Regions from separate parts of the Ralstonia sp. 25C genome, predicted to be linked through region 2. Evidence: predicted binding sites of a transcription regulator. Region 2 holds the regulator's gene; the other holds the start of a gene.
The links. The regulator NrdR, encoded in region 2, represses ribonucleotide reductase genes. The targets are predictions, from matches to a motif close to CACNANATNTNGTG.

Region 1: ACS7SF_RS06345 (ribonucleoside-diphosphate reductase subunit alpha) is a predicted target of NrdR. The motif match lies at 6,461-6,474, and genes of this name have one in related genera.

Annotation. Positions count from the first base shown of each region.
Region 1 is NZ_CP196737.1:1,357,079-1,371,551, reverse strand. Features, by position in the region: gene ffh (signal recognition particle protein) at 1-463, opposite strand, end outside; gene ACS7SF_RS06370 (cytochrome C assembly family protein) at 626-1,534, shown strand; gene ACS7SF_RS06365 (PP0621 family protein) at 1,586-1,840, shown strand; gene ACS7SF_RS06360 (sensor histidine kinase) at 1,837-3,879, shown strand; gene ACS7SF_RS06355 (sigma-54-dependent transcriptional regulator) at 3,927-5,594, shown strand; gene ampD (1,6-anhydro-N-acetylmuramyl-L-alanine amidase AmpD) at 5,587-6,192, shown strand; gene ACS7SF_RS06345 (ribonucleoside-diphosphate reductase subunit alpha) at 6,660-9,635, shown strand; gene ACS7SF_RS06340 (ribonucleotide-diphosphate reductase subunit beta) at 10,065-11,285, shown strand; gene ACS7SF_RS06335 (alpha/beta fold hydrolase) at 11,389-12,432, opposite strand; gene ACS7SF_RS06330 (hydroxyquinol 1,2-dioxygenase) at 12,766-13,017, shown strand; gene ACS7SF_RS06325 (alpha/beta fold hydrolase) at 13,063-13,845, shown strand; gene ACS7SF_RS06320 (enoyl-CoA hydratase) at 14,097-14,473, shown strand, end outside.
Region 2 is NZ_CP196737.1:3,061,474-3,075,946, forward strand. Features, by position in the region: gene ACS7SF_RS14345 (GspH/FimT family pseudopilin) at 1-414, opposite strand, end outside; gene ACS7SF_RS14350 (prepilin-type N-terminal cleavage/methylation domain-containing protein) at 402-809, opposite strand; gene ACS7SF_RS14355 (pilus assembly protein) at 809-2,644, opposite strand; gene ACS7SF_RS14360 (pilus assembly protein PilZ) at 2,641-3,285, opposite strand; gene ACS7SF_RS14365 (PilW family protein) at 3,279-4,148, opposite strand; gene ACS7SF_RS14370 (prepilin-type N-terminal cleavage/methylation domain-containing protein) at 4,192-4,383, opposite strand; gene nrdR (transcriptional regulator NrdR) at 4,482-4,946, opposite strand; gene glyA (serine hydroxymethyltransferase) at 5,075-6,322, opposite strand; ZMP/ZTP riboswitch at 6,447-6,576, opposite strand; gene ydfG (bifunctional NADP-dependent 3-hydroxy acid dehydrogenase/3-hydroxypropionate dehydrogenase YdfG) at 6,716-7,468, shown strand; gene ybgC (tol-pal system-associated acyl-CoA thioesterase) at 7,538-7,942, shown strand; gene tolQ (protein TolQ) at 7,939-8,634, shown strand; gene tolR (protein TolR) at 8,647-9,078, shown strand; gene tolA (cell envelope integrity protein TolA) at 9,119-10,144, shown strand; gene tolB (Tol-Pal system beta propeller repeat protein TolB) at 10,168-11,472, shown strand; gene pal (peptidoglycan-associated lipoprotein Pal) at 11,502-12,023, shown strand; gene ybgF (tol-pal system protein YbgF) at 12,089-12,886, shown strand; gene queC (7-cyano-7-deazaguanine synthase QueC) at 13,050-13,724, shown strand; gene ACS7SF_RS14430 (YeeE/YedE family protein) at 13,731-14,473, shown strand, end outside.

The DNA of each region.
Region 1 (14,473 bases), 1.7 Mb from region 2:
GATACACGTCGCACGACACCGTCAGCACTTTCTTCTTCTTGTTCTCTTTGAGCCACTTGGCCAACTTGCCGACCGTGGTGGTCTTACCCGCGCCTTGCAGACCCGCCATCAGGATGATCGCGGGCGGCGTGACGTTCAGGTTCAGCTCCGCCGCGCGGCCGCCGAGGATGTTGTTGCCGACGCCTTCCAGCGCTTCCTGGCCGCCGATGATGGCGGTCAGCTCGCGCTGCACGATGCCGACCAGCGCTTGTCCCGGCGAGAGGCTCGTAATGACTTCCTCGCCGAGCGCCTTTTCCTTGACGCGGGCAATGAACTCGCGCACGACCGGCAGCGCCACGTCGGCTTCGAGCAGTGCCAGGCGGACTTCGCGCAGCATCTCGGCGGTATTGGCTTCGGTCAGGCGCGCTTCGCCGCGCATGGTCTTGACCACGCGCGCGAGCCGTTGGGTCAGATTATCCAGCATGACAGTGACAGGGATCCGGAATTGGGGACGGGATGAAGATGAGGCCGGTGCTCGCTTGGCGTGCGCCGGCTAGGAATGTGCGTTCCGCTTGGCCGCCCGCTGAGGCTTTCGGCGGGGACGGGCCCCAGCCAAAACCGGGGTGCGCTGCGGTAAACTGTGCAAATGGTCATTGTACTGTATGCGCTGACGGCGCTTCTCTATGGCACCCTCGCCTGGACGGCGTGGGTACGACGCGGTGGGCTCGAGGCCTCGGCCGCGGCGGGTGCCATGCTGGGCGGCCAGCCTTCCGGCGCAGCGGTGCTGGTGCCGCCGCCCCCGGCTTCTGCGGATTCCGCCCCTGGCTGGTGGCGATGGGGCCTGCTGGCGGCCCTGGCCGCCCACGGCTTTCTGCTGCACGAGACCATCTTTCCAGCCAGTTCCATGGTGTTTGGCTTTGCCTATGCGCTATCGGCCATGCTGTGGCTGGGTGTGGGCATCTTCTGGATCGAGAGCCTGTTCTTCTCGCTGGCAGGCCTGGGCCTGCTGGTGATGCCGGTGGCGCTGCTCGGCAGTCTGCTGCCGCTGGTGTTTCCGGGCGCGCAGATCCTCGGCTATGCGGCCAGCCCGCTGTTCAAGCTCCACTTCGCCATCGCTAACGTCGCGTATGGGCTGTTCACGCTGGCGGCTTTCCACGCCATCCTGATGCTCGCCGCCGAGCGCCGACTACATACCATCAATCGCCCGAATGAGTCCGGCTGGCTTGGCCGCTGGCTCGACTTGCTGCCGCCGTTGCTGACGCTGGAAAAACTGCTGTTCCGCCTGATCGGCGCGGGCTTCGTGCTGCTCACGCTGACCATCGCTTCGGGCGTGCTGTTCTCCGAGCACCTGTTCCACCGTGCCTTCCACTTTGATCACAAGAATGTGTTTGCGGTGCTGTCGTGGGCGATGTTCGGCGGCATCCTGCTGGGGCGCCGTTTCCGTGGCTGGCGTGGGCGCGTGGCGCTGCGCTGGGTGATGGCGGCGTTTGCGATTCTGCTGCTGGCCTACGTGGGCAGCCGCTTCGTGCTGGAAGTCATCCTTCACCGCGTGTAACGCGTTCTTGGTGTTTCTTTTGGCGATCTCGCCACCTCTGTTGGTTTTTCCATGGCCCGTCCTGTTTTGCTGATCCTGATGCTGCTCGCCGGCTGGTGGTGGCTGAGCCGCCTGGGGTCGCGTTCGTCCCGCACCTCAGGACAGTCCGCATCGCAGGGGGCGGCGCGGCGCGCGCCTGAGCCCGAGGCATCCCAACCCATCGAGCAATGCGCCGTGTGCGGGGTGCACGCGCCACGCTCCGGCATGGTGGCACTGTCTGGCGGGCGCTATCGCTGCCCCGAACACGCCGACCGGGGCGGCGCGTGATGCCGGATGCGTCCGGCACGTCGCCGGCTGGGGCACCCAAGAGGGCTGACGCCGGACCGCGCCGACTGCTCTCCCGCTTGAACGCGTGGCGCGCGCTGCGCTCGGTGTGGCGGGAGCCCGATCCTCCCGAATTTCAATGGCGCCTGCTGCGCTATTTCGCCTTCAGCCGTGCGGCTGTGGCGCTGGTGCTGCTGCTGTTCGTGATGGTGCCGCGTGGCCACGATGAAGCAGCCGGCCTGCCCAATAGCGAGACGCTGCTCAGTCTGACGCTGCCCTACCTAGCGGTGGCACTGCTGATCCTGGCGGCGGCCGGCTGGTGGCGCACGCGGTTCCAGTTCCGGGTGCGGCTGGATGTTGCGCTCGATCTGCTGTTCCTTGGGATGGCGTATGCCGCCCTGTCGCGCCTGTCAGCCAGCGTGGCGATGGTGTTGTTGATGCCGGTGCTGGCGGCTGGCGCGCTCACCAGTCTGCTGTTTGCGCTGTTCACGGCGGCGGTGGCGTCGATGGTGGTGCTGGCCGATCCGTTCCTCCAGATGCTTGGCGACGGCGTGATTGCGCCGGGGCTGGCGTCGGCGGGGCTGTATGGGCTCGTCTACATGACGGCCGCGTCGATGATGTACGGCTTGTCGCACCGCCAGATTGCGCAAGAGCGCCTGACGATGGCGCGCGAGCGCGAGTTGCGCCTGCAGCAGCTTGTGAACCGCCTGATGGTCTACGACATGCAGGACGGCGTGATGCTGGTGCGCGCTGACGGCCGCGTCGTGGCGGCCAACCCGGCGGCGGCTGTGTTGCTGGGCGTGCCGCAAAACGCCTTCGTGGGCAGCGGCGCGATGCTGTTCGACCTGAAGGACGTGCCGCACCTGCGCCCGCTGCTTGAGACGCTGCGCCAGTGGCTGCGCCGCAAGAGCCGCCCCGCAGACGGCACGGGCGACGACGATGCGCCGCGCATTCTCGACTTGCTGCCGATCGCGCAGGGCGGCAGGCGTGCGCCGCCAGCCCGCTTGCGTCTGCGCTTCATCCTGCCGAGCCTGGCGAATTTGCGCAGCGTCTATCTGGACAGCCTCGTCAGTTCGATCGGCCTGGGGTTGCCGGGAGAGAGCGGCGAAGTGTCACGCCCACGCCAACTTTCGGCCGATACCGCCGCGCAAGGCTGGTCGAGCGATGACGAAGCGTTTCTGCGCCACGAGTTGCACGACACGGTGCTGATCCACGTGGAGAGCTGGGAGCGTGTGGCGGAGCAGGCGCAGCAGGAAAAACTCGCGTCCATGGGCCGGCTGGTGGCCAGCATTGCGCACCAGATCCGCAACCCACTGGCCGCGATCAGCCAGGCCGCCGAACTGCTGGATGATCCGGGCGACGGCACTGAGGGCAACGGGCCCACGCGCCCGGAAGGCGCCGGCGTGGAGACGCGCCTGCTGCGCATCATTCGGGACAACGTGCGCCGGCTGGACCAGGTGGTCGCCGATGTGCTGATGCTTTCGCGCCGCCCGCGTGGCGAGCGTGTGCGTGTGGAGCTCGCCCACGTGCTGCCCGAGGTGATCGACCGCTGGCGCGCCGAGGCCCTCCGCCGTGCCGGCACCGAGATCAACGCTAATCTCGTCCGCGTGGCGGTGGACCTCGACAAGCCGGTGCTGTTCGACCCGGCGCAGTTGCAGCAGGTGGTGGGCAACATGCTCGACAACGCGCTGCGCTATTGCCGCCGCGTGCCGGGTTCGATCCTGTTGGCTGCCTATGCATTGGATGAGACCCACGCCGAACTCGTCATCTGGAACGACGGCCCCGAGGTCAGCGCCGAACAACAGCGCAGCCTGTTCGAGCCGTTCTTCACGAATGACGCCCAAGGCACTGGCCTGGGCCTCTACATGGCGCGCGAGTTGTGCGGCGCCAACGATGCGCAGATCCGCTACGGCGCCATCGCGCTGGAATCCTTGCTCGATCGCACCGGAGCGTTGACCATGGAGGCACATGACACCCTGCCGCGCCGCGCCTTCGTCATCACCCTGATGTTTGATCAACACGCCGTGCCGATTGCGGACTGACCCGCCGGCTGTGCATTTCCGCTGATCTTCTGCTGACCCGCTGATCCATGTCCAAAGCCGCCATCGTTCGCGAACCCATTCTCGTTGTCGATGACGAAGCCGACCTGCGCGAGCTGCTGGAGATTTCTCTGCGCCGCATGGGCCACGACGTAGTGCTCGCCAGTGGGCTGGCCGAGGCGCGCGAGGCATTGTCCCGCCAGCGCTTTGCGCTCGTGCTGACCGATATGCGCCTGGGGGATGGCCTGGGCATTGAACTCGTGCGCCAACTCTCGGCCACGGCCGACCGTACGCCGGTGGCCGTTATCACCGCCTACGGCAGCGCCGAGAACGCCGTGGAAGCGCTCAAGGCTGGCGCGTTCGACTACATCGCCAAGCCGCTCTCGCTCGACCAGTTGCGCAGCCTCGTGCTCAATGCGCTGGGCCGCCAGCAGCGTGGTCTCGACGCTGGGGACCCCGGTAACTCGGACCTGGCCGAGCGCACCAATGAACTGCTGCCCGGCCACTCCGCCGCCATGCAGGAAGTGCGCCGCTCGCTGATGCGACTGGCGCGCAGCATGGCGCCGGTGGTCATCAGTGGCGAATCCGGTAGCGGCAAGGAGCGTGCGGCGCGGGCGATTCACGCGTTGTCGGCGCGTGCATCGCGGCCGTTCGTGGCCGTGAACTGTGGCGCGATCCCCGAGAACCTGATGGAAGCCGAGTTCTTCGGCTACGTGAAGGGCTCCTTTACCGGCGCGGACAGCGATCGCCAGGGCTTCTTCCAGGCGGCCAACGGCGGCACGCTCATGCTCGACGAGGTGGCCGACCTGCCGCTGACGATGCAGGTGAAGCTGCTGCGCGCACTGCAGGAGCGCCGCGTACGCAAGATCGGCGAAAGCCGTGAAGAGCCGGTCGATGTGCGCGTGGTGTGCGCGAGCCACCAGAACCTCGCGCGTCTGGTCGCTGCCGGCCGCTTCCGCGAGGACTTGTTCTACCGCCTGAACGTGCTGGAGCTGCGCATGCCCACGCTGCGCGAACGCGCTGAAGACGTGCCCGTGCTGGCCGGCGTGCTGCTGGAGCAACTCGCCAGCCGCTATGGCGATCCACGGCCCAAGCGCCTGACGCGCCCGGCGTTGCAGCAACTGTGCGCATACCCGTTCCCTGGCAACGTGCGCGAGCTGGAGAACTTGCTCGAGCGCGCCTATGCGTTTGCCGAGGGCGAATCGATCGACGTGGATGACCTGGGCGCACTCGGCGCCGAGATCGAGCGTTCTCCGCTGTTCCACCGCACGCGCGAGGCGCAGGCCGCGGCCGCCCATCACCCGGCGGCGCCATCGCCGATGGCTGGCTGGGCCGACGCGGCTTACATGCCGGCCTCCGTGCCCAGCCCGATGGGCGCGTTGCAGCCGCTGCAGCCAATGCAGCCAATGCAGCCAATGCAGCCAATGCAGCCGCCGGTGGCACTGTCGGCGGAGCCAGCTCCGCCGGCGCAGCCCTTGGAGCCGCCACTGCCAAGCGTTGCATTGCCGATCGATCTGCCCGCCTATTTGGAGTCCGTGGAGCGCAGCGTGATCCTTGTGGCGCTGGATCAGACCGGCTTCAACCGTACGGCGGCGGCCAAGCTGCTCGGCTTGTCGTTCCGGCAATTGCGCTATCGCATGCAGCAGCTCGGCATCCGTGATCCGCGTGACATTGAGCCCGCCAACAACGGTCTGGAGGGCCTGAATGGCGATGCCTAAGCCGGGCCCCTTGCACATCGGTGCCGACGGCTGGGTGGATGGCATGCGGCGCCATCCGTCACCCAATATCGACGCGCGACCCGACGGCATGCCGATCGACCTGATCGTGCTGCACAACATCAGCTTGCCGCCTGCGCAGTCCGCAGCCGATTTCGGCTCGGACAACGTGCTCGACTTCTTCACCAACACGCTCGACTGCGACGCGCATCCGTACTTCGATCAGTTGCGCGGTGTGCGCGTGTCGGCGCATTTCTTCGTTCGCCGCACCGGAGAGTGCGTGCAGTTCGCGCCCTGCGACGCGCGCGCTTGGCATGCCGGCGTATCGGATTTCTTCGGCCGACCGCGCTGCAACGATTTTTCCGTCGGCATCGAGATCGAGGGCACGGACGACCTGTCCTTCACCCCCGAGCAATACGCCGCCACGGCATCCCTCGTGCGGGCCATCTGCGCGGCGTATCCGATTGCCGCGATTGCCGGGCACTCGGACATCGCTCCCGGCCGCAAGACCGATCCGGGCCCATGCTTCGACTGGGCGCATCTGCGTAAGCTCGGTGGCTTCGGCGCGGCACTGTTCCCCTATCAGCGCGCCCTGAAATAGCGGCAATTGCACCAGTGCAGTGCGGGCCACGGGGCCCTCTACTGCAGATGAGGTGACGTCTATCGATCTTGCGCGGTCGATTGAAAGAATTATTCTGAAAGGCACAGCATTGCGGCGCCGCAAGCCGGCCCCGCCGACCCGTTGTGCTGCTTGGGATGGCGGGCTTGCGGCGCTGCATTCCGATTGCAAAAGGACCAGTCGCCCGCATCTGTCAAGACTAGGCAAATGCGATCCATCCCCTATACTTAGCGCCAATCCCGGGGTGAGACACTAGATGTAGTGGTCGCTTTCCGGGATTCTTATTTCGGCGCCACGCGGGGGCGAGCGGTCGGCGGGTCAAGCCGGCGCTTGGGGGCTGAGAAAAGGCAAGGGTCTTTTCCGTCTCATTTCTCCGCGTAGCGCGCGGGTTCGCCAAGGGTATCCACCCGTCGGCGCGCCGATAAACGAACGGTTCAACAGGAGTCCACATGCAGACGGCCCAACCAGAAATTCACTCCGGCACCGCCAACCCCACTCAATTTGCGCAAGGCGCTGGCGGTACGGCCGTGGCCCCCAGCACCGCGTTCGGCGTCAACCTGGCGGACTACAAGATCATCCGTCGCAATGGCGCCGTGGTCGGTTTCGAACCCTCCAAGATCGCCGTGGCCGTGACCAAGGCCTTCCTCGCCGTGAATGGCGGGCAGGGTGCCGCTTCTGCGCGTGTGCGCGAGCTGGTCGAGGGCTTGACCCAGAACGTGGTGCGCGCACTGACGCGCAGCCGCCCCAACGGCGGCACGTTCCATATCGAAGACATTCAAGACCAGGTGGAACTGGCCCTAATGCGCTCGGGCGAGCACGATGTGGCCCGCGCCTACGTGCTGTACCGCGAGCGCCGCGCGCAAGAGCGCGCCCAGGCTGGTGAAACCGTGCAGCAACCGGCCGCCGGTGGCCTGAACGTGACCGACGGCGGCATCACCCGCCCGCTGGACATGGCCGCGCTGCGCAACGTCATCGTCACGGCCTGCACGGGCCTGGGCGAAGCGGTGGACCCGGAGCCGATCCTCAAGGAAACGGTCAAGAACCTGTATGACGGCGTGCCGATGACGCAGGTGTATGACTCCGCCATCCTGGCCGCCCGTACCCTGATCGAAAAGGACCCGGCCTACAGCCAAGCCACCGCACGCATTCTGCTGCACACGATCCGCCGCGAAATCCTCGGCCAAGAAGTCACGCAGGCCGAAATGAGCACGCGCTATGCGGAGTACTTCCCGAAGTTCATCCAGCGCGGTATCGAAGCCGAACTGCTGGACGAAAAGCTGGCCCAGTTCGACCTGGCCCGCCTGGGTGCCGCGCTGAATGCCGCGAACGACTTCCAGTTCAACTACCTCGGCCTGCAAACGCTGTACGACCGCTACTTCCTGCACGTGGACGAAGTGCGCATCGAGATGCCGCAGGCGTTCTTCATGCGCGTGGCCATGGGCCTGGCGCTGAACGAAGCTGACCGCGAAGCCCGCGCCATCGAGTTCTACAACCTGCTGTCGTCGTTCGACTTCATGTCGTCCACGCCGACGCTGTTCAACTCGGGCACGCGCCGCTCGCAGCTGTCGTCGTGCTACCTGACCACCGTGTCGGATGATCTGGACGGCATTTACGAAGCGCTGAAGGAAAACGCGCTGCTCTCCAAGTTTGCCGGCGGTCTGGGCAACGACTGGACCAACGTGCGCGCACTCGGCTCGCACATCAAGGGCACGAACGGCAAGTCGCAAGGCGTGGTGCCGTTCCTGAAGGTCGTCAACGACACGGCCGTGGCCGTGAACCAGGGCGGCAAGCGCAAGGGCGCAGTGTGCGCGTACCTGGAAACGTGGCACCTGGACATCGAAGAATTCCTGGAGCTGCGCAAGAACACCGGCGACGACCGCCGCCGCACGCACGACATGAACACGGCCAACTGGATTCCGGACCTGTTCATGAAGCGTGTGATGGAAGGCGGCGAGTGGACGCTGTTCTCGCCGTCCACCTGCCCGGACCTGCACGACAAGGTCGGCAAGGCATTCGAGCAGGCTTACCTGGCCTACGAAGACAAGGTCGCGCGCGGCGAGATCAAGCTCTTCAAGAAGATGCCGGCGCTGCAACTGTGGCGCAAGATGCTGGGCATGCTGTTCGAAACCGGTCACCCGTGGATCACGTTCAAGGATCCGTGCAACATCCGCAGCCCGCAGCAGCACGTGGGCGTGGTGCACAGCTCCAACCTGTGCACGGAAATCACGCTGAACACCAACGACAGCGAAATCGCCGTCTGCAACCTGGGTTCGGTCAACCTGGTCGCTCACCTGGTCAAGCAGGCGGACGGCAGCGTGGTGCTCGATCACGAGAAGCTGAAGAAGACCGTGCGCACCGCGATGCGCATGCTCGATAACGTGATCGACATCAACTACTACGCCGTCCAGAAGGCGCGTGAATCGAACCTGCGCCATCGTCCGGTTGGCATGGGCATCATGGGCTTCCAGGACGCGCTGCATGTGCTGCGGATTCCGTACGCCAGCGAAGGCGCGGTGCAGTTTGCTGATACCTCGATGGAAGCCGTGTGCTACTACGCCTACTGGGCGTCGACCGAGCTGGCCGAAGAGCGTGGTCGCTACAGCACCTACGAGGGCTCGCTGTGGGATCGCGGCATCCTGCCGCAAGACTCGCTCAAGCTGCTGGCCGAAGAGCGCGGCGGCTATCTGGAAACGGATATGTCGTCGACGATGGACTGGGACAGCCTGCGCGGCCGCATCAAGCAACACGGCATGCGCAACTCGAACTGCGTGGCGATCGCCCCGACGGCAACGATCTCCAACATCATCGGCGTGTCGGCCTGTATCGAGCCGACGTACCAGAACCTGTACGTCAAGTCGAACCTGTCGGGCGAGTTCACGGTGGTCAACGACTACCTGGTGCGCGACCTGAAGGCACGCGGCCTGTGGGACGAAGTGATGGTCGCCGACCTGAAGTACTTCGACGGCTCGCTGGCCCGCATCGACCGCATTCCGCAAGATCTGCGCGACCTGTACGCAACGGCCTTCGAAGTCGAGCCGACGTGGCTGGTGGAAGCGGCATCGCGTCGTCAGAAGTGGATCGACCAGGCGCAGTCGCTGAACATCTACATGGCCGGCGCCTCGGGCAAGAAGCTGGACGACACCTACAAGCTGGCGTGGCTGCGTGGCCTGAAGACCACGTACTACCTGCGCACGATCGGCGCCACGCACGTCGAGAAGTCGACCGTGTCGCGCGGCACGCTGAATGCGGTGTCGTCGGGTAGCGATGTGGGTGGTGTGTCGGCTGCGGGTGCGCCGCAAGCTGCACCGACCAGCGCGCTGGATGCCGCTGCTGCCACCGCCCAGGCCATGCCGGAAGCCGAAGGTGCCGTGTGCACGATGCGCCCCGGCGACCCCGGCTTCGAGGAATGCGAAGCCTGCCAGTAAAGAAAAAGCCCGCAGTGCGCTAACACTGCGGGCTTTTATGACCGGTTGAAGGGTGAGGCATTAGCACCTTCGACCCTCCGACAAGTCAGTTGTCGTGCGAGCGAATGATAGCCGGAGAAAGCCAAGCTAGTGCGGATTTTTTTATGGAGGTCCCCATGTCTAACAAGACATCGACTCATAAAATCGGCCGCGATGCACGTACCGGACAGTTCATTCCGGTTCGTGAGGCGCAGAGGCGTCCCGCTACTACGGTGGTAGAGACGATTAAGCACCAACCGGCTAAACCCTCTAAGCGTTAAGAGAGGGGGAGGGGCAATACCAAGAAGCCCCTTCTTTCTTTTGGGTTTTTCCGAGAACTCAAAAGAAAGTATGTGTGACCGAGCCGTGGCTCCACGGCTGGTAGACGTGAATTGCATGGAGAACATCACTATGTTGAGCTGGGACGACGACGTCAAACCTGCCGCACAACCGCAAGCTGCACCGCAGCCCGTGTATCAACCGCAGCCGCAATTGCAACCGGCCACCGCTGACCAAGGTGGCGTGCTGCCCCCATCGGCCACCGCCGCTGCTGCCACCGATTCGGGCACGGGCATCCTCGGCAACAACCCGAACGCTGCCGCTGCCCAAAGCAACCGCCGCGTGAACGCCGCTGACAAGCGCGTCATCAATGGCGCGACCGACGTCAACCAGCTGGTGCCGTTCAAGTACAAGTGGGCCTGGGAAAAGTACCTGGCCGGCTGCGCGAACCACTGGATGCCGCAAGAAATCAACATGTCGCGCGACATCGCCACGTGGAAGGACCCGAACGGTCTGACCGAAGACGAGCGCCGCATCATCAAGCGCAACCTCGGCTTCTTCGTGACGGCTGACTCGCTGGCTGCCAACAACATCGTGCTGGGCACGTACCGCCAGATCACCGCGCCGGAATGCCGCCAGTACCTGCTGCGCCAGGCGTTTGAAGAGGCGATCCACACGCACGCGTACCAGTACATCGTTGAATCGCTGGGCCTGAACGAGGCCGAGATCTTCAACGCGTACCACGAGGTGCAGTCGATCCGCGACAAGGACGAGTTCCTGATTCCGTTCATCGACACGCTGACGGACCCGTCCTTCAAGACCGGCACGCCCGAGAATGACCAGAAGCTGCTGAAGAGCCTGATCGTCTTCGCCTGCATCATGGAAGGCCTGTTCTTCTATGTCGGCTTCACGCAAATTCTTGCGATGGGCCGTCAAAACAAGATGACCGGTGCCGCCGAGCAGTACCAGTACATCCTGCGCGACGAGTCGCTGCACTGCAATTTCGGTATCGACCTGATCAACCAGATCAAGCTGGAGAACCCGCACCTGTGGACGGCCGAGTTCAAGGCCGAGATCACGGAGCTGTTCAAGAAGGCCGTCGACCTGGAATACCGCTACGCAGAAGACACCATGCCGCGCGGCGTGCTGGGCCTGAACGCCCCGATGTTCAAGGGCTACCTGCGCTTCATCTGCAACCGTCGCTGCCAGCAGATCGGCCTCGACGCGCTGTTCCCGAACGAGGAAAACCCGTTCCCGTGGATGAGCGAGATGATCGACCTGAAGAAGGAACGCAACTTCTTCGAGACGCGCGTGATCGAGTACCAGACCGGTGGTGCGCTGTCTTGGGAGTGATCTGAGCGATCAGTCCGACCCGGCATCAACGTAGACAGGCGACGCATCATGCGTCGCCTGTTTGCATTTGCGGCAGCCAATTCATGCCGACGTGGCACGCGCTTCAGAGCCGCGCCACATCCAGCATCGCCTGCACAAACGCCTGCGGCGCTTCTTGCGGCAGGTTGTGCCCGATGCCGCCGCCGATGTTCCGGTGCTGGTACTTGCCCGTGAACTTCTTCGCATACGCAGACGGCTCCGGGTGCGGTGCACCGTTGGCATCGCCTTCCATGGCGATGGTGGGCACGGTGATCGCGGGGCCGGACGCCAAGCGCTGCTCCAGTGCGTCGTACTTCGATTCGCCCTGGGCCAGCCCCAGGCGCCAGCGGTAGTTGTGGATGACGATGGCCACGTGGTCCGGGTTGTCGAACGCGGTGGCGCTGCGGTCGTAGGTGGCGTCGTCAAACTTCCATGTCGGCGAGGCGAGCTTCCAGATCAAGCGGTTGAAGTCCTTGCAGTTGACGGCATAGCCCTGTGCGCCGCGCTCGGTGGTGAAGTAGAACTGGTACCACCACGCAAACTCCGCAGCCGGCGGCAGCGGCTTGCGGTTGGCCTCCTGGCTGCCGATCAGGTAGCCGCTGACCGACACCAGCGCCTTGCAGCGCTCCGGCCACAGCGCCGCGATGATGTCTGCCGTGCGCGCTCCCCAGTCGTAGCCACCGAAGATGGCCTGCTTGATCTTGAGCGCGTCCATGAACGCGATGATGTCGGCGGCTAGCGCTGCTTGCTGCCCGTTGCGCGGCGTATCGGCTGAGCGGATGCGCGTCGTGCCATAGCCGCGCAGGTAAGGGACGAGTACGCGATAGCCCGCCGCCGCCAGCATCGGTGCCACCTCCGCATAGCTGTAGATGTCATACGGCCAGCCATGCAGCAGGATCATCACGGGGCCGTCTCTCGGGCCCAGGTCGGCATAGCCGATGTTGAGCACGCCGGCATCGATCTGCTGCAGCGTGCCGAACGGCTTGGCCTGGCCGGCCGGTGACGCGCTCGCACTCGACGGCGCCGGCTGCGCATGCACGAGTTCGGCCAGCCCGAGATCGAGCACGCCAATGCTGGCGATGGTGGTTCCAAGCAGACGGCGACGACGGAGGTTGATGGGGTTCGACATGAGCTTCTCCGGACGGATGAGTTGGCGGGTGGGAAACGAGGAATCGATCGCCTCGTTTCCAGCATTGAGCGCCCGCGATGTATCCCCACGGTTTCACGATGCGGCCGATTTGTATTGCTCTGTAGCAATGGGCCTCCGTGGACGGGGTTTTGTATGCACGTGTATCCGGCCGCCGCCCCGGTACATGCCCAGACAAAACGGCCCGATCAGCGCTACGTGCGCGATACGTCAGACGTCTTCAATGCATCCCGTGGCAGCGACGCCGAGTCAACACCCAACACCGGCCTGCCGCGCAATCCCAACCCTCTGTTCATTGTTCAAAGGAAGACGATCATGACCCGCAATCTCGCCAAGACCCTTGCTGTTGTTGCGCTTGCTGTAGCCGCTGCTGGCGCCCAGGCCGGCGCGTCCGTCGGCGCACGTGACCCGTACACCGAAGGCGCTCGCGCCGTGCAAAGCGCTGTCGATGCCTATACGGAAGGTGCACGCTCGGCTGACCTCTACACGGACGGCGCTCGCGCCACCGACATCTACACCGATGGCGCCCGCAGTGCTGATCCGTACTACGACGGTGCTCACGCCTGAACCCACTCCGCACGACCCCAACCCGCCTGATCAGAAGGAGCCGACATGTTCCCCCGCAAATCCGTTTCCACCGCAGTGCTCGCACTTGGCATGGCTGCCAGTGCGCCGCTCTTTGCCGCCACCACGGCCGACGCCGAGCCGCCTTCCGTGGTGATCGTGCACGGCGCGTTTGCCGATGGGTCCGACTGGGCCAAGGTCATTCCGCTGCTGCAGGCCAAGGGCGTGAAGGTGCAGGCCGTGCAGAACGGTCTGAACTCGCTGGCCGACGATGTCGCTGCAACGCGCCGCGCCATCGGCAATCAGGCCGGCAAGGTGGTGCTGGTCGGGCACTCCTGGGGCGGCACCGTCATCACCGAGGCGGGCGCGGACAGCAAGGTCGCAGGGTTGGTCTACGTGGCCGCGTTTGCCCCGGATGCCGGCCAGTTGACGGAAGAAGTCGGCAAGGGCTATGCGCCAGCACCCGGTATCGGCAAGCTGGTGGCCGATGCCAACGGTTATCTCTCGCTACCCGCTGCCGCGCTGGCAAGCGATTTTGCGCAGGATGTGCCGGCCGCCCAGGCCCGCGTGATGGCCGCTACGCAAGGGCCCATCAAGGCAACGGCGTTTGGCGAGCGGACCACGGTGGCGGCTTGGCAAAGCAAGCCTTCGTGGTTCATCGTCAGCGAGCACGACCGGATGATCCAGCCGGACCTGGAGCGTGCCATGGCGAAAAAGATCGGTGCCACGGTGACGAGCCTGCCGACCAGCCATGTCCCGCAGCAGTCGCGCCCGCAGGATGTGGCAAAGGTGATCCTCGATGCGGTGCATGCGGTCGAGGCGCGCCACTAAGGTTGTACAGATTGCCTGCGCGCTGGTCTGGGCCTTCGCCCCTGGCGCGCAGACCGCCGATCATCGAACAAAAAAGGCGCTCGCGAGCGCCTACTTCCTGCAAGGCCCCAACCCTCTACTGCCCACCGCCAAGAAGGCGCCATGTCGCCAACGTTGGCGGTCTCGGCCGCCATCCACATGATGGCGTGTAGCGTTTGGCCGCCATAGACTGGTGCTCCCCCGGTAGCTGCTGGACGATACAAGGAGCGCCCATGGAGTCCAACCCCACCCACGTCGACACCGCCATCGAGACCCCCGTGCTGCGCGATGACCGCGACGGTGTCGTCACACTACGGCTGAATCGGCCGCTGCAGTTCAACGCGTTGTCCGAGGCGATGCTGGATGCGCTGCATCGTGCACTGAGCGACATTGCGGGCGATGCCGACGCGCGCTGTGTGGTGCTCGGGGCAGAGGGTAAGGCCTTCTGCGCTGGGCATGACCTGCGCGAGATGCGCGGCACGCCCGAGCTGGCGTATTACGAGGCGTTGTTTGCGCGCTGTAGCACGGTCATGCAGGCGATTCAGGCGCTGCCGGTGCCGGTCATTGCGCGTGTGCACGGCGTAGCCACGGCGGCGGGGTGCCAGCTGGT
Region 2 (14,473 bases):
TCCCACAGGTGCAAACGAAAACGTGTCGTCAGGGAACTTGGACGTGATCTGTACGGTGGGGGGGATGGAAGGGGACGCCGACAACAGGGTTTCTTGCGCCGGCTTCGATGTTCTGTCCGGAGAGCTCGCGGGCGGCGACGTGACCACTTCCCAACCCCTAGACCAGTCTGCGGCCGCGCCTTGTGGACGTAGATGCGCCTGAACGTGCTGATACTGGGCGGTGGCCCGGGCAAGGGATACCGCGCTCGCAAACTGTTCAGCAAGCAAGATCACCGTCGCGCGCTGCCAGCGGTCGACGATCGAGGGCACCGCTATCACGGCCAATATGCCGACGATGGTCATCACGACGGCCAGTTCAAGGAGCGTCACGCCCATCTGCTGGATACGCCGTGTCGAGCGGGTCATGGCCAGCATGCTGGGTCAGGTGGCAGACGCTCACCGGTGCTGCGCAGGGTGAGCGTGCCGCACGCATCGGATTGGACGGGGGGAACACGGACCGCCTGTATCTCAATGCACTGCCTGGGTCGACGGACAGAGTCAATGCCGGTGCAATCTGGCGAGACGTTGATCGAGTAGCCATCGACCCGCAGCGTCGGGCCTGGGGAGTCGTCCGGGGGCAGATACGTGCCCGTACGTGCGTGTCGCAGTTCCAACTGGGCGAGGGTTGCCACCAGGGCCGCACCGGCCGCTGCGCGACGGGAACGGTCTCGATACGCCGGCCAGCCGGACATGGCCATAAACGCCAGCGCAGACGCCACGGCAACGACCACCATCAGTTCCAGCAGGGTGTATGCGTGTATGCGCCGCATCAGCGTGCCCCGGTTTCGGTCATCTCGCGCCAGCTCAGCCTGCCGAGTCGGCGCGTGTAGGTGCGGGTTTCCATCCGGCGGATACGGTCTCCATCGACCTGCCACAGGCTCGTGTGTGTGGTTTGCGTGGGGGGCTCACCGGTTGGCGGCTGAGTGGGTGATTCAGCCTGGGTGGTGATGAGTGGCGGCCCGGCAAGGATTTGCCCGGTGCGCCCGCTTTTTTCTGTGGGCAGACCAGTGCTTGGGTTCAGCAGATAGGCGCGCTGACGGTCGTCTGCATCGCGTGTGGTCAGCAGCAAGGTGTGCGTGTCGGCGGTGGATAGATCTTCGGGTACTTGGCCCACAGGCAGATCGATGCGCCAGCCAGCCGCACCACTGCTGCCATCCGCGCTGATCTGTACGGCGTCAGCGTCGGCGGTGGCGCTGCGGCCGGCGAGGTGTTCGCGTCCAAGATTGCGCGCGGAAGCAGCGGTATCCAAGACGCCGTACACGGTGGCGTGCTTGTCGCCATCGACAGCGGTGAAGACTAATAACGAGCCGGCAGCACTAGCTGCCAACAAGAGGGGGGAAATAATGCGCTGCGTTGCACCTTCGCTCGACTTGGCCGTAAAAAACGGTGTGCGCCGCTGTTCGTCGTTGGTGCCCAGTGCATTGGGCCAGGGCGATGCGCCGCTCAGATTGAAGCGCCAGATTTGGCCTTGCGTGTCCGCCGCGTATGCATAGGTGGCAAGCCCTTGCGCGTTCAGCGCGATAGCCGTCGCACCCAATCCACCGCGGCTACCGGCCGCCGGCACTGTGATGGCATGCGCTGTGTTCTTGGACCATGCGGACGTGCCGGGCTGGTTCAGTGCCAGCAGCAACAGGCGGCTTTCGGCTTGCGCGTCACCCTCGCCATTGCCGCTGATGGCGAACCAATGCGATTGCGTGCCGTCGGCCAGCGGCACAATCGGAATGGGGCCGTCGATCCGGCCCACGGTTGGGTCGTCGGTGTCGTCATAGGCCAGCAGAGGAGGAGCGCTGGCGGACTCGGGGTCCGTGACGTCCACCAGGAACAAGCCACGCCCCATGGAGCCGTTGCCGCATGCGAGCACCGAACGCCACTGCGCACCTGTCGATGCATCGGCGACAAATGGCCGGCTGCAAACCGCTGACGGTACGGGCCGATTTGGCGATGCATTACGCGCTGCTGTTGGCAGGACGGCGTCCGACATGACCGCAAAGCATTCGATGCCGGTAAGGGCATCAAAGCCGTGCAGCAGCCCATCGTTCGCGCCGACGTAGACCATCCATGCTCGCCGCGCATGATCTTTGCGGAACGCTGTATGGCTCGCGTCCAAGACAAAGCCCGGCGGCCCGAGTAACAGAGCGTGAGCGCCGCGCATGGAACCCAGGATCGATGTGCGTGACCTCAGGTGCGCGCCCGCATGTTCATCCCTGCGAATACCGCGCAGGTAGTCGATGCGCACGGCGCCGAGTTGGTCGTCGGCATTGAGTTCTGCTTGCTGGGCGGCCGATAGCGCTTCCCATTGCAGTGCCGCTGGTTTGCGCGCTCCGGCGCCATCGCGGTTGAACGTCCAGAGTTGGCGTGTGTTGGGCGCTGCGCTATTGCTATCCAACAGGCGGCTCGCTTCCCACAGGTCGGACGGCGCTGGTGCATCTAGCGTGCCGAGCGTGGGGCGGAACTGCATCGCGCGCAGCCGGCCACTCCACGCATCGTCGCCGTGCGCGATGACGAGATGGGTTGGCAACTGGCCTGCCGCCGGGTCGGCGATCGCCCCTGGGGTGAAGCCGAGCAACGCGGCAGCCAGCCACGCGCCGATGTGTTGCGCTTTCATGGCGCAACCGCCCGCACACGGTAGACAGATTGCAACATCACATTGACGTCCTCGTCGTTGCCGAAGCCGATGGCGGTAATACGGAAGAGTGGGGGCGTACGTTCTGTGCCGGCATGTGTCCAGAGTCCGGGCTGGGTGTCGGGAATGGGCTCGATGACATAGCGGGCGCGGTGTGCAGGTTTGTCGCGCGTGTCTGCGGTGGTGAATGTGTCCAGTTCGACGGCTTTGGCCTTGCTGTTGTTGTTCTGATCGGGCTCAAAGTGGGCGAGGTCTTGCACGGTTTGACCTGAATTTGGCCAGCACAGGCCACGTGTGGTTGCATCGGTCCCGCAACGGCCGGGGGCAAAGCCGGCGAGCGTGATCGGGTCTAGTGCTGCGATGCGTGCGGCGGGCGGTGGCGCTCCGCAAGCCTGGCTGGTGGGGGTCTTCGTGGCGAGCGCCAACTCGCATTCCGCAGCCGCCAACGCTGCTTCGGCTTCGCGCATGGCAAGGGCGTGATCCGCATAGAGCGTGGCGCGTCGGCGCTGATCACGCGCGATATGCAGGGCCGCCACCATCAACAGGCTGATGATGATGAGCGCGCTGATGACGGCAACAATCGAGAATCCGCGCGCATGAGTGAGCGGGTTCGAGTTCAGCATGCGTCCACCTCACAGTACAGCGGGTTATGCACGGTGAGTGTGGCGTTGAAGAGTCTGCGGTTGCGCCGTGGGTCTGTCGGGGTGAAGTAAAGATCTTGGTCGGTCGCCTGCGCGGACAACCCCGGGAAGAGGGTGATTCTGTTGGACTCGGGTGGCCTGATAGCGACGTTGTCGCCGCGAACGACCACAGCCACGTGCACTTGCTGCACGTGGCGCCAATCTGCGTCTTGCATGCCGCCTGCTGATAGGGCTACACCTGGGCGCGTTGCAATGGTGTAGAGCAGTTGCAGGGTGTCGATGCCGCGCACCATGCCGGAGCCTGCAATGGGCTCCTTGGGGGCGCCGGTGAACTCGCGGGTAAGGGAGCGACACATCAATTGCAGCTCTCCGTTGCTCCGGGAGGCATACAACATCATGTATCCCAAGCGTGGGTCGCTTGCGCCGTCAATGCGCTCGGGTATGCCGCGGCCACTGCAATCGCGTGTGGCACCGTCTTCGTTTTTTCCATCGGGCTGTGTGTTGCGCCCTGCAAAGCGAACCAGTAGGGCGTCGCTGCCCCGCTCTCCGTTGGAATTACAGCCAAACTCGGACAGCATGTGTGGGCTGCCGCAATTGTCTTTACCCTCCAGCGACAGCGCATCGTTCGCACCGGGCCAACGGCGCACGAGCGAGGTAGCAGGCGTGTCCGCAATCCACCCCGCCTGCTGTACTGCGGTGCGAATCAACTCCAGCGCTTGCATGCCGCGATCCTCCATGAGCGCTTCGTCGGCCAGACGCAGATAGCGTTGCCGTGCAATCAAGGTCAGCTGCAGCGCGATGCCCAGCACCATCAGTGCGATGACCATACCGACCAGCAGCTCCACCAGCGATACGCCACGCGCAGGCCGGATAAGCGGGTACGTCATGTCAAAGCGGCGCGGGTTGTACCAGCGGGGGACGAGCTTTTGCGCTCAGTTGGCGCGAGGCATAGCTGGCGGCCTCGATGGAGTCGAACGCGTGAAACATCGCAGCCGCGCCCAGCGAAAGCAGCGCCAGAGCAATGAGCGATTCAATCAGGATGGCGCCGCGTTGGCGGGCGGGGCGAGGGCGGACGGACATGGAGCGGCTGACGCGTGGCGGAGCCGCTCAAGTTAGTGCGGATTGGGGCGGGTAACTGTCACATGTGGTCAATGCCCGCGCTTTGACCACTGAGCAACCTATTTGCGCACGCTTGGCGCGGAAATCTCGTCAAGGACATCCCGAAACTCGGCGACATCCTCAAAGCTGCGGTACACCGATGCAAAGCGGATATACCCGATCTTGTCCAGCCGCTTGAGCTCCCGCATCACCAACTCGCCGACACGGTCGCTGCCGATTTCCTTCTCTCCGTGGCTGAGGAGTTTTTCTTCGATGCGCGCGATGGCCTCGTCGATGGCCTCGGCGGACACGGGGCGCTTGCGCAGCGCCAGGCGCATGGAATCCTTCACCTTGTTGCGGTCGTAATCGACGCGGCTGCCGTTCTTTTTGACGACAGCGGGGAAGAACAACTCGATGCGTTCGTAGGTCGTGAAGCGGCGGTCGCAGGCTTCGCACTTGCGGCGCCGGCGTACGGTGTCGGCGTCTTCCGACATGCGGGTTTCAATCACCTGGGTGGCCGCGTGGCCGCAAAAAGGGCATTTCATGCCGGTCTCCTCGGAAACCCTAGAACGCACAGCGCTAAAAAGAACAACGCCGCGATAGCCGGGCAGGCCTATCGCGGCAGGGTACTACGTGGCCTTAGGCGTGTACGCCTTCGACCCTGGTCGACAGCTTAGCCGTAGACCGGGAACTGCTTGGTCAGCTCGGACACCTTGGCGCGCACGGCAGCGATGTTCGCTTCGTCGTGCGGGTTGTCCAGCACGTCGGCGATCAGGTGTGCGACCTTCACAGCTTCGGCTTCCTTGAAACCGCGCGTGGTCATGGCCGGCGAGCCCAGGCGCACACCCGAGGTCACGAACGGCTTTTCCGGGTCATTCGGAATCGCGTTCTTGTTGACGGTGATGTGCGCATCGCCCAGCACCTTCTCGGCTTCCTTACCGGTGATGTTCTTGGCACGCAGGTCCACCAGCATCACGTGGCTCTCGGTGCGGCCTGACACGATGCGCAGGCCACGGGCCATCAGCGTTTCGGCCATGGCGGCGGCGTTCTTCACCACTTGCTGCTGGTAAGCCTTGAACTCCGGCGACAGCGCTTCCTTGAACGCCACCGCCTTGCCGGCGATCACGTGCATCAGCGGGCCGCCCTGGATACCGGGGAAGATCGCCGAGTTGATGGCCTTCTCGTGCTCGGCCTTCATCAGGATCACGCCGCCGCGCGGGCCGCGCAGGCTCTTGTGGGTGGTTGTGGTGACGAAGTCAGCGTGCGGGACCGGGTTCGGGTACACACCTGCGGCGATCAGGCCAGCGTAGTGGGCCATGTCCACCATGAAGTACGCGCCGATCGACTTGGCGATCTTGCCGATGCGCTCGAAATCGATGCGCAGGGCAAAGGCGGATGCGCCAGCGATGATCAGCTTCGGCTTCTTCTCTTGCGCCAGGGCTTCCAGCGCGTCGTAGTCGATGTCTTCCTGGGCGTTCAGGCCGTAGCTGACCACGTTGAACCACTTGCCGCTCATGTTGAGCGCCATGCCGTGCGTCAGGTGGCCGCCTTCGGCCAGGCTCATGCCCATGATCGTGTCGCCCGGCTTGAGCATGGCGAAGAACACACCCTGGTTGGCTTGCGAGCCCGAGTTCGGCTGCACGTTGGCGGCTTCAGCGCCAAACAGTTGCTTCACGCGGTCGATGGCGAGCTGTTCCACCACGTCCACGTATTCGCAACCGCCGTAGTAACGCTTGCCGGGGTAGCCCTCGGCGTACTTGTTGGTCAGTTGCGAACCCTGGGCGGCCATCACGGCCGGCGAGGTGTAGTTCTCGGAGGCAATCAGCTCGATGTGGTCTTCCTGACGCTGATTTTCCTTCTGGATGGCGGCAAAGACTTCGGGGTCGATCTGGTCGATCGTATAGCGGCTGCGTTCGAACATGGCGAGTGTCTGGTCTGAAATGAAACGGAATTGGCGGTGGTCGGGCGAGGCGGGGGAAACGCGCGCGGCTTGGACACCGTTCTGTCGAGACAGAGCAGTGGGGACCCAAGTCACCCTGCTTCCCATTCGCTGCCCAGGCGAGCGGCAGGCGTCGTTGTGCATGACGCCAGAAACCTTGCGCTTCCTCGTGGTCGCTGCCCACATATCGAGGCTGCCGGGAGCAGCCTCAGGATTCGCCAGTCGCGCAAGGTGGAATGGTTGCCCGCGAGTGTACGACAGGCCCATGACCGCCGCAAGGCACCGGGCGCGTCGCAGCGCACATTGCGGCGCAACAGCCTCCAACGCTTCAGGTAAACTCAGACCTTCGTTTTTTTCAGGCTCGGAGACACTCCCATGATCGTATTCGTGACCGGCGCCACGGCCGGCTTTGGCGCGGCCATTGCGCGGCGTTTCGTAGGAGAAGGCCACCGCGTGATCGCGGCCGGCCGCCGTCAGGACCGTCTCGATACGCTCAAGGCCGAACTGGGCGATGCGCTGCTGCCGATCGTGCTGGACGTGCTCGACGCCGATGCCGTTGCCGCGCTGCCGGGCTCGCTGCCCGAGGGCTGGCGCGAAGTCGATGTGCTGGTCAACAACGCCGGCTTGGCGCTGGGCTTGGAACCCGCCCAGCGCGCCGACCTGACGGATTGGGACCGCATGATCGGTACCAACTGCTCGGGCCTGGTCCACATGACGCGTGCGCTGCTTCCTGGCATGGTCGAGCGCAACCGCGGTCACGTTATCAACATTGGCTCCATCGCCGGGACGTATCCGTACCCGGGTGGCAACGTGTATGGCGCCACCAAGGCATTCGTACGCCAGTTCTCGCTGAACCTGCGGGCGGACCTGACGGGCACCCGCGTTCGTGTATCGAACGTCGAGCCGGGCCTGTGCTCGGGCACTGAGTTTTCCAATGTCCGCTTCAAGGGCGACGATGCCCGTGTGGAGAAGGTGTACGAAGGCACGGAAGCGCTGACAGCAGACGACATCGCCGAGGCCGTCTACTGGATGGCGGCGCTGCCGGCGCACTTCAATGTCAACGCGATGGAGTTGATGCCCGTTTGCCAGTCGTTTTCGGCCACCAGCGTGACGCGAGGCATGGCCTGAGCGCCAACGCAAGCCCTCGGCCAGCCGGTGGATGGCTGGCCGTCACATGCGCCTTGGTAAAATTGCCCAATGTCTTCTTTTGATTGGAACCTGCGCGTGTATTGGGAAGATACCGACGCAGGCGGCGTGGTGTTCTACGCCAACTACCTGAAATTCTTCGAGCGCGCCCGCACCGAGTGGCTCCGCGCGCTAGGGGTCGACCAGCAGGCGCTGGCTGACACGACAGGGGCCATCTTTGTCGTGCGCAACACCGCTGTGGACTATCGCGCACCCGCCCGCCTGGACGATCTGTTGCAGATCCGTTCGCGTATGGAACGCGTCGGCCCGGCATCGGTCCAATTCGCCCAGGAAAGCTGGCGCGGCGATATCTTGCTCGCCACCGGCACGATTCGTGTCGGATGTGTCAACCGGCTCACATTCCGTCCGACCCCGATTCCCGCTCCCGTACTCGCAACCATCAAAGCTGCCGCATGAATCCCGTCGAGGTCACTCAAGATCTGTCGATCGTCTCGCTGGTGCTGCACGCCAGTGTCCTGGTCCAATTTGTTATGGGCCTGCTGCTGGTGATGTCGCTGTTCTCCTGGACGTACATCTTCCGCAAAGCCTTTGCGCTGCGTGCCGCGCGCAGCCAGACCGAATCGTTCGAGCGCGATTTCTGGGCCGGCGGCGACCTGCAGGCGCTGTATCAGAGTGCCGCCAATAACCGCCACACCACGGGGGCGCTGGAGCGCATTTTTGAAGCCGGTATGCGCGAATACCTCAAGACGCGTGAGCAGCAGCGTGGTGCCATTTCAGACCCGAGCGCCATTCTGGATGCGGCCCGGCGCGCCATGCGTGCCGCGTATCAGCGCGAGATGGATTCGCTTGAATCGCATCTGCCGTTCCTGGCGTCGGTCGGTTCGGTAAGCCCGTACATCGGCCTGTTCGGCACGGTGTGGGGGATCATGAACGCCTTCCGCGGCCTGTCGAACGTGCAGCAGGCCACGCTGTCGGCGGTGGCGCCCGGTATTGCCGAAGCGCTGGTCGCCACGGCCATCGGCCTCTTTGCGGCCATTCCGGCGGTGATTGCCTACAACCGCTACGCCACCGAGATCGATCGTCTGGCCAACCGCTTCGAGAGCTTCATGGAAGAGTTCTCGAACATCCTGCAGCGCCAGACGCGCTAAGGAGCCGAGCGTATGGCGACCATCCAGCGAACGCGCCGCGCCCGACGGGCCAAGGCTGACATCAACGTCGTGCCGTACATCGACGTGATGCTGGTGCTGCTGGTCATCTTCATGGTGGCCGCACCCGTGGTGAACCCCGGCGTGGTCAACCTGCCGTCGGTGGCCAATGCCACGCCGCAGCAGACCCAGCCGCCTATTGTGGTGACGATCAAGAGCGACGGCACGATCCTTGCTCGCGTCAAAACAGGTTCAGGGGCGACCGAGCAAAAGCTTGCCAATAACAACGAGTTGCGCGCTTTTGTGAAGCAGCGTACCGACGAAAACCCCGATCAGCCTGTCGTGATTGCCGCCGACAAGGCGGTCCAATACGACCGCGTGCTGACCGTGATGAGCGTGCTCAAGGGCGACGGCGTCAAGCGCGTCGGCCTGATGGTGAAATCGTGATGGGCACGCGGATGAACCGAGGCGAGGCAAGTTGAGCGTCATGGCCACGACGGCGTTGCACTCCAAGCTGCATCGGTATGAGCCTGTGCGCGAGCGCGGCACGCTGCGCGCGTTCGGGTTGGCGGTGCTCACGCATCTGCTGCTGATCGCCTTCCTGTATTTCGGCGTGCAATGGCAGAGCAGCACACCGCGCGGCGAAGAGGCGGAGCTGTGGGATGAAGCTGCCGTCCAGCAGGCCGTGCAGTCGGCGCCGCCGCCGGAGGTGAAGCCGGAACCGGTCATCAAGGCGCCCCCCGCCAAGGTGGAAGACGAGGCCGACATCGCGCTGGAGCAGCAGAAGCGCAAACGCGAACAAGAGGCCGCCGCAGCCCGCGAGGCCGAGTTGGCGCGCCGCGCCGCCGCTGAGCGCGCGGAAGCCAAGCGCCAGGCGCAGTTGAAGGAACAACAGGCCCGTCAGGCTGATCTGCAGCGCAAGGCGCTGGCTGAGCAGCAGGCCAAGGACAAGGCTGCGGCCGAGGCGCAGGCGCGCAAGAACGCGCAACTGCAAGCCCAGGCAGAAGCCAAGGCGAAGGCGGAAGCCGAGGCCAAGCAGAAGGAGCAGAAGGCGAAGGCTGCGGCAGAGGCTAAGTTGAAAGCCGAGGCCGAACGCAAGGCGGCGGAAACCAAGGCCAATGCGCAGCGCAACGCCAACCTGGCGCATCTGCAAGCGCTGGCGGGTGGCTCGCCGGCTGGCGGTGGCAAGGTGGCGGGCTCCGGCGGCGGCGTTGGTACGGGCCAGGGCACTGGCGGCACGGCAGCGGCAGGTTATGCCGAGCGCGTGCGCGCCAAGGTCAAGCCGAATATCGTGTTCGACCCGTCAGCCGTCAGCGGCAACCCAACGGCGGTGGTGGCGGTGCAGATGGCGCCAGACGGGTCCATCCTGTCCAAGCGCCTGACCAAGTCCAGTGGCAACGACGCGTATGACGAAGCCGTGCTGCGAGCTGTTGACCGCTCCGACCCGTTACCCAATCCTCCCGAGGGCATGCGCAGTGTCACGTTGACGTTCAAGCCCAAGGACAGGCAATAAGCTTCCAGATTCGAATACGGATGATGAATATGATGCGCAAGATGTGGATTCAGATCTTCCGACGAGCCGCGCAGGCGCTTTTGCTCACCGCGGCGAGTGTTGGCGTTGCCCACGCCCAGCTCAACGTGGAAATTTCGGGCGTTGGCGCCAGCCAGTACCCGATTGCGATTGCCAACTTCCAGGGCGAAGCGGGTATCCCGCAGAACATCTCCGCGATCGTGCGTGCGGACTTGGTGCGTAGTGGGCGCTTCTCCAACGTGGATGTCGCCGGCGCCGTGGTGCCAGACAGTCCTGCGCCGGACCTGGGTGCCTGGAAGACCCGTGGCGCCGCCGCCTTCGTGGGTGGCACCGTCACCCGTAACGGCGACCGCTACGAAATCCGCTTCCGCCTGTATGACACGGCCAAGGGCGAAAGCTTGGGCGGTCTTTCGCTCACGCGGGGCCCGGGCCAACTGCGGTTGGCGGGTCACGAGATTGCCGACTACATCTACCAGAAGCTGATTGGTGAGCGCGGTGTGTTTGCGACGCGCCTGTCGTACGTGTCGAAGGTGGGCCGCCGCTACCAGCTGCAGATTTCCGATTCGGATGGTGCGAATCCGCAAATCGCGCTGACGAGCAACGAGCCGATCATCTCGCCGTCCTGGTCGCCGGATGGCACCAAGGTCGCCTATGTGTCGTTCGAGCTCAAGAAGCCGGTGGTGTACGTGCATGACCTGGTGGCCGGTCGCCGCACCGTGATCTCGAATCAGAAGGGCAACAACTCGGCGCCGTCGTGGTCGCCCGATGGCCGCCGCGTGGCCGTGGCGCTCTCGCGTGACGGCAATACGCAGGTCTACGTGGTCAACGCTGATGGCTCGGGTCTGCGTCGGCTGACTCGCAGCAGCGCAATCGACACGGAACCGTCGTTCTCGCCCGATGGCCGCTCGGTCTACTTCACCAGTGATCGTGGCGGTGCGCCGCAGATCTATCGCATGTCGGCCGACGGTGAAGAGGCGGGCGGTGCGCAGCGTGTGACCTTCAAGGGCAGCTACAACACCAGCCCGCGCGTGTCGCCGGACGGCAAGCTGCTGGCGTACATCTCGCGCGTGGGCGGGGCGTTCCGCTTGTATACGCAAGATTTGACGAACGGCGATGTGAACGCGCTCACGGATACGTCCTACGATGAGTCCCCCAGCTTTGCCGCCAACGGCAAGTTCATCCTGTATTCCACGCGCGTGGGTGGCAAGACGGTGCTGGCCGCGGTGTCGACCGATGGCCGCACGCGTCAGATTCTTTCCCTCCAAGCCGGCGAGGTTCGCGAGCCGGCGTGGGGTCCTTTCACGCAATAACGCGGCCGTTCCTTTAGGAGAAATCGGACATGTCGAAGCCTCAAACCATGATCAAACTCGCAGCCATTGCCGCGCTGCTGGCCTTGGGCGCTTGCAGCTCGGGCGTGAAGCTCGATGACACCGCCAAGAACGGTACGGGCGGTGCCGCCGGCACGGGCGCTGATGCTCGCCAAGTCACCCCGGTGGATGTGGGCCGTGACGAACTGACCGACCCGAACAGCCCGCTGGCCAAGCGCAGCATCTACTTCGATTTCGACAGCTACTCGGTCAAGTCGGAGTACCAAGGCCTGCTGGGCCAGCACTCGCGCTATCTGCAGTCGCACAACCAGCGCAAGGTGCTGATCCAGGGCAATACCGATGAGCGCGGCACCAGCGAGTACAACCTCGCACTGGGCCAGAAGCGTGCCGAGGCCGTGCGCCGCGCGCTGTCGTCGATGGGCGTGCCTGACAGCCAGATGGAAGCCGTGAGCCTGGGCAAGGAAAAGCCGCAGGCTACCGGCCATGACGAAGAGTCGTGGGCGCAGAACCGCCGCGCCGACATCGTGTATTGATCGGCCGTTTGAAGTCGCATACGCCGGCCGTGTTGTCGTGGCCGGCGTTCTTACGTTGGAATCCCATGAATACGATGATGAAACAGCGCGCCGAAGGGGCCACGCTCGGGGCCCTGCGCCGGGCCATCCTGACGATGACGCTTGTCGCGGGTGGAGCTTTGACCCTGGCCGCGCCGGCGGCAGCGGGGGTGTTTGACGACGATGAGGCGCGCCGCGCCATCATCGATATGCGCGACAAGTTCAACAACTTCCAATCCAGCGCAGCGCAGCGCATCGACCAGAACAGCAAGAACCTGATCGACGCGCAAAACCAGATCGAGACGCTCAAGTCTGAAGTGGCGCGCCTGCGTGGGCAGAATGAAGTGCTGCAGAACGCGGTCGACACGCTGGCCAAGCAGCAGAAGGACTACTATGCCGACCTGGATGCGCGCCTGAAGAAGTTCGAGCCGCAGCAAGCCACGGTGGAAGGCCGCGAAGGCCCGGTCCAGCCCGGCGAGAAGGACGAATACGACGCTGCGCTGAAGACTTTCCAGACGGGCAATTTCAAGGGCGCGGGCAACCAGTTTTCGGCGTTCGTGAAGAAGTATCCGCAGAGCCCGTACTTGCCGTTGGCGCAATTCTGGCTGGGCAATGCCTTGTACGCGCAGCGCGACTACAAGGGGTCCAGCTATGTGCTGGAGAACATGGCACGCACGAACCCGCAGCATCCCAAGGCGGCGGACGCGCTGCTGCAGGTGGCCACCAACCAGGGCGAATCCGGCCAGAAGGCAGCTGCGCGCAAGACGCTGGAAGCCGTGGTTGCGCAGTACCCCAACTCTGAGCAGGCCAAGACCGCACAAAGCCGGCTGAAGACGATGCATTGATCGACGCGTCATCCTCTGCCGCACCAGGCGCCCGCCGTGATTGCACCGGCGGGCGTTTTTCATGGTGCGGCCGGAATGGTCGTCATGCTCTGCGTGCGGCGCTACCGGGGTGACGGCGCGCTAAAATGCGGCCTTCCCTGATTGGCTTCCCAAGGCTCCGCCCATGAAAAAACGCGCCATCGTCCTGCTCTCCGGCGGGCTGGACTCCGCCACCGTGCTCGCCATGGCCAATGCCGATGGCTTTGAGACCTACGCGCTGTCGATGCGCTACGGCCAGCGCCATTCGTCCGAGCTGGAAGCGGCCAAGAAGGTGGCCGCATCGCTGGGCGCGGTTCGCCATGAAATCGTTGACCTGGATTTGCGCAAGTTCGGCGGCTCTGCGCTCACCGACGACACGCTCGACGTGCCGACCGACGGCGCGCAATCGGGCATCCCCATCACCTACGTGCCGGCGCGCAACACGATCATGTTGTCGCTGGCGCTCGGCTGGGCCGAGGCCGTGGGCGCGCGCGATCTGTTCTTCGGTGCCAATGCGGTGGACTACTCCGGCTACCCGGACTGCCGCCCCGAATACGTTGCCGCCTACGAGACGCTCGCTAACCTGGCCACCAAGGCCGGCGTGGAGGGCGACCGCATTCGCGTGAACGCACCCATCATCGCCATGACCAAGGCCGAGATCATCCAGGCCGGCGTGCGCCTGGGCGTGGACTACGGCCTGACCGTGTCGTGCTACCAGGCTGACGATGAAGGCCGCGCCTGCGGCGTGTGCGATTCGTGCCGCATCCGCAAGGCGGGCTTTGAGGCCGCTGGTGTACCCGACCCGACCCGATACGTTTGACGCGCCATGCCAGAGATTGACCTCAACGCGTTGTCGCATACGGTTTTGTGGGCCACGTTCGCGCTCACGTTCGTGTTTGGCGCGATTCTGCAGCGTACGCACTTCTGCACGATGGGCGCGGTGTCCGACGCCATCAACATCGGCGACTGGAACCGCCTGCGCATGTGGGCGCTCGCCATCGGCGTGGCCATGATCGGCACGGGCGTGCTGAGTTGGCTGGGCCTGATTGATACGAGCAAGACGATCTACACGGCGAGCAAGCTGCTGTGGCTGTCGTCGCTGGTGGGCGGCCTGCTGTTCGGCTTCGGCATGGTGCTGGGCTCGGGCTGCGGCAGCAAGACGCTGGTGCGCATTGGTGGCGGTAACCTCAAATCTGTGGTGGTGTTCGTGTTCCTTGGGCTGGCGGCGTACATGACGCTCAAGGGCGTGTTTGGCGTGGTGCGTGTGGCGACGGTCGATAGCGTCGCCGTGATATTGCCGACCTCGCAGGATTTGCCCAGCGTGCTGGGCCATGCGTTGTCGGTGGATGTGCGCACGCTGCGTCTGGTGCTGGCGTTGGTGATTGGCGGGGCGCTGTCGTTGTGGGCGCTACTGGGGCGCGATTTCCGCACGGGCGACAATCTGCTGGGCGGCATCGGCGTCGGGCTCATCATCGTGGGCATGTGGTACGTGTCGGGCCACCTCGGCTACGTGCAGGAAGATCCGAATACGCTGCAAGAAGCGTTTGTCGCGACCAACAGCGGCCGCAT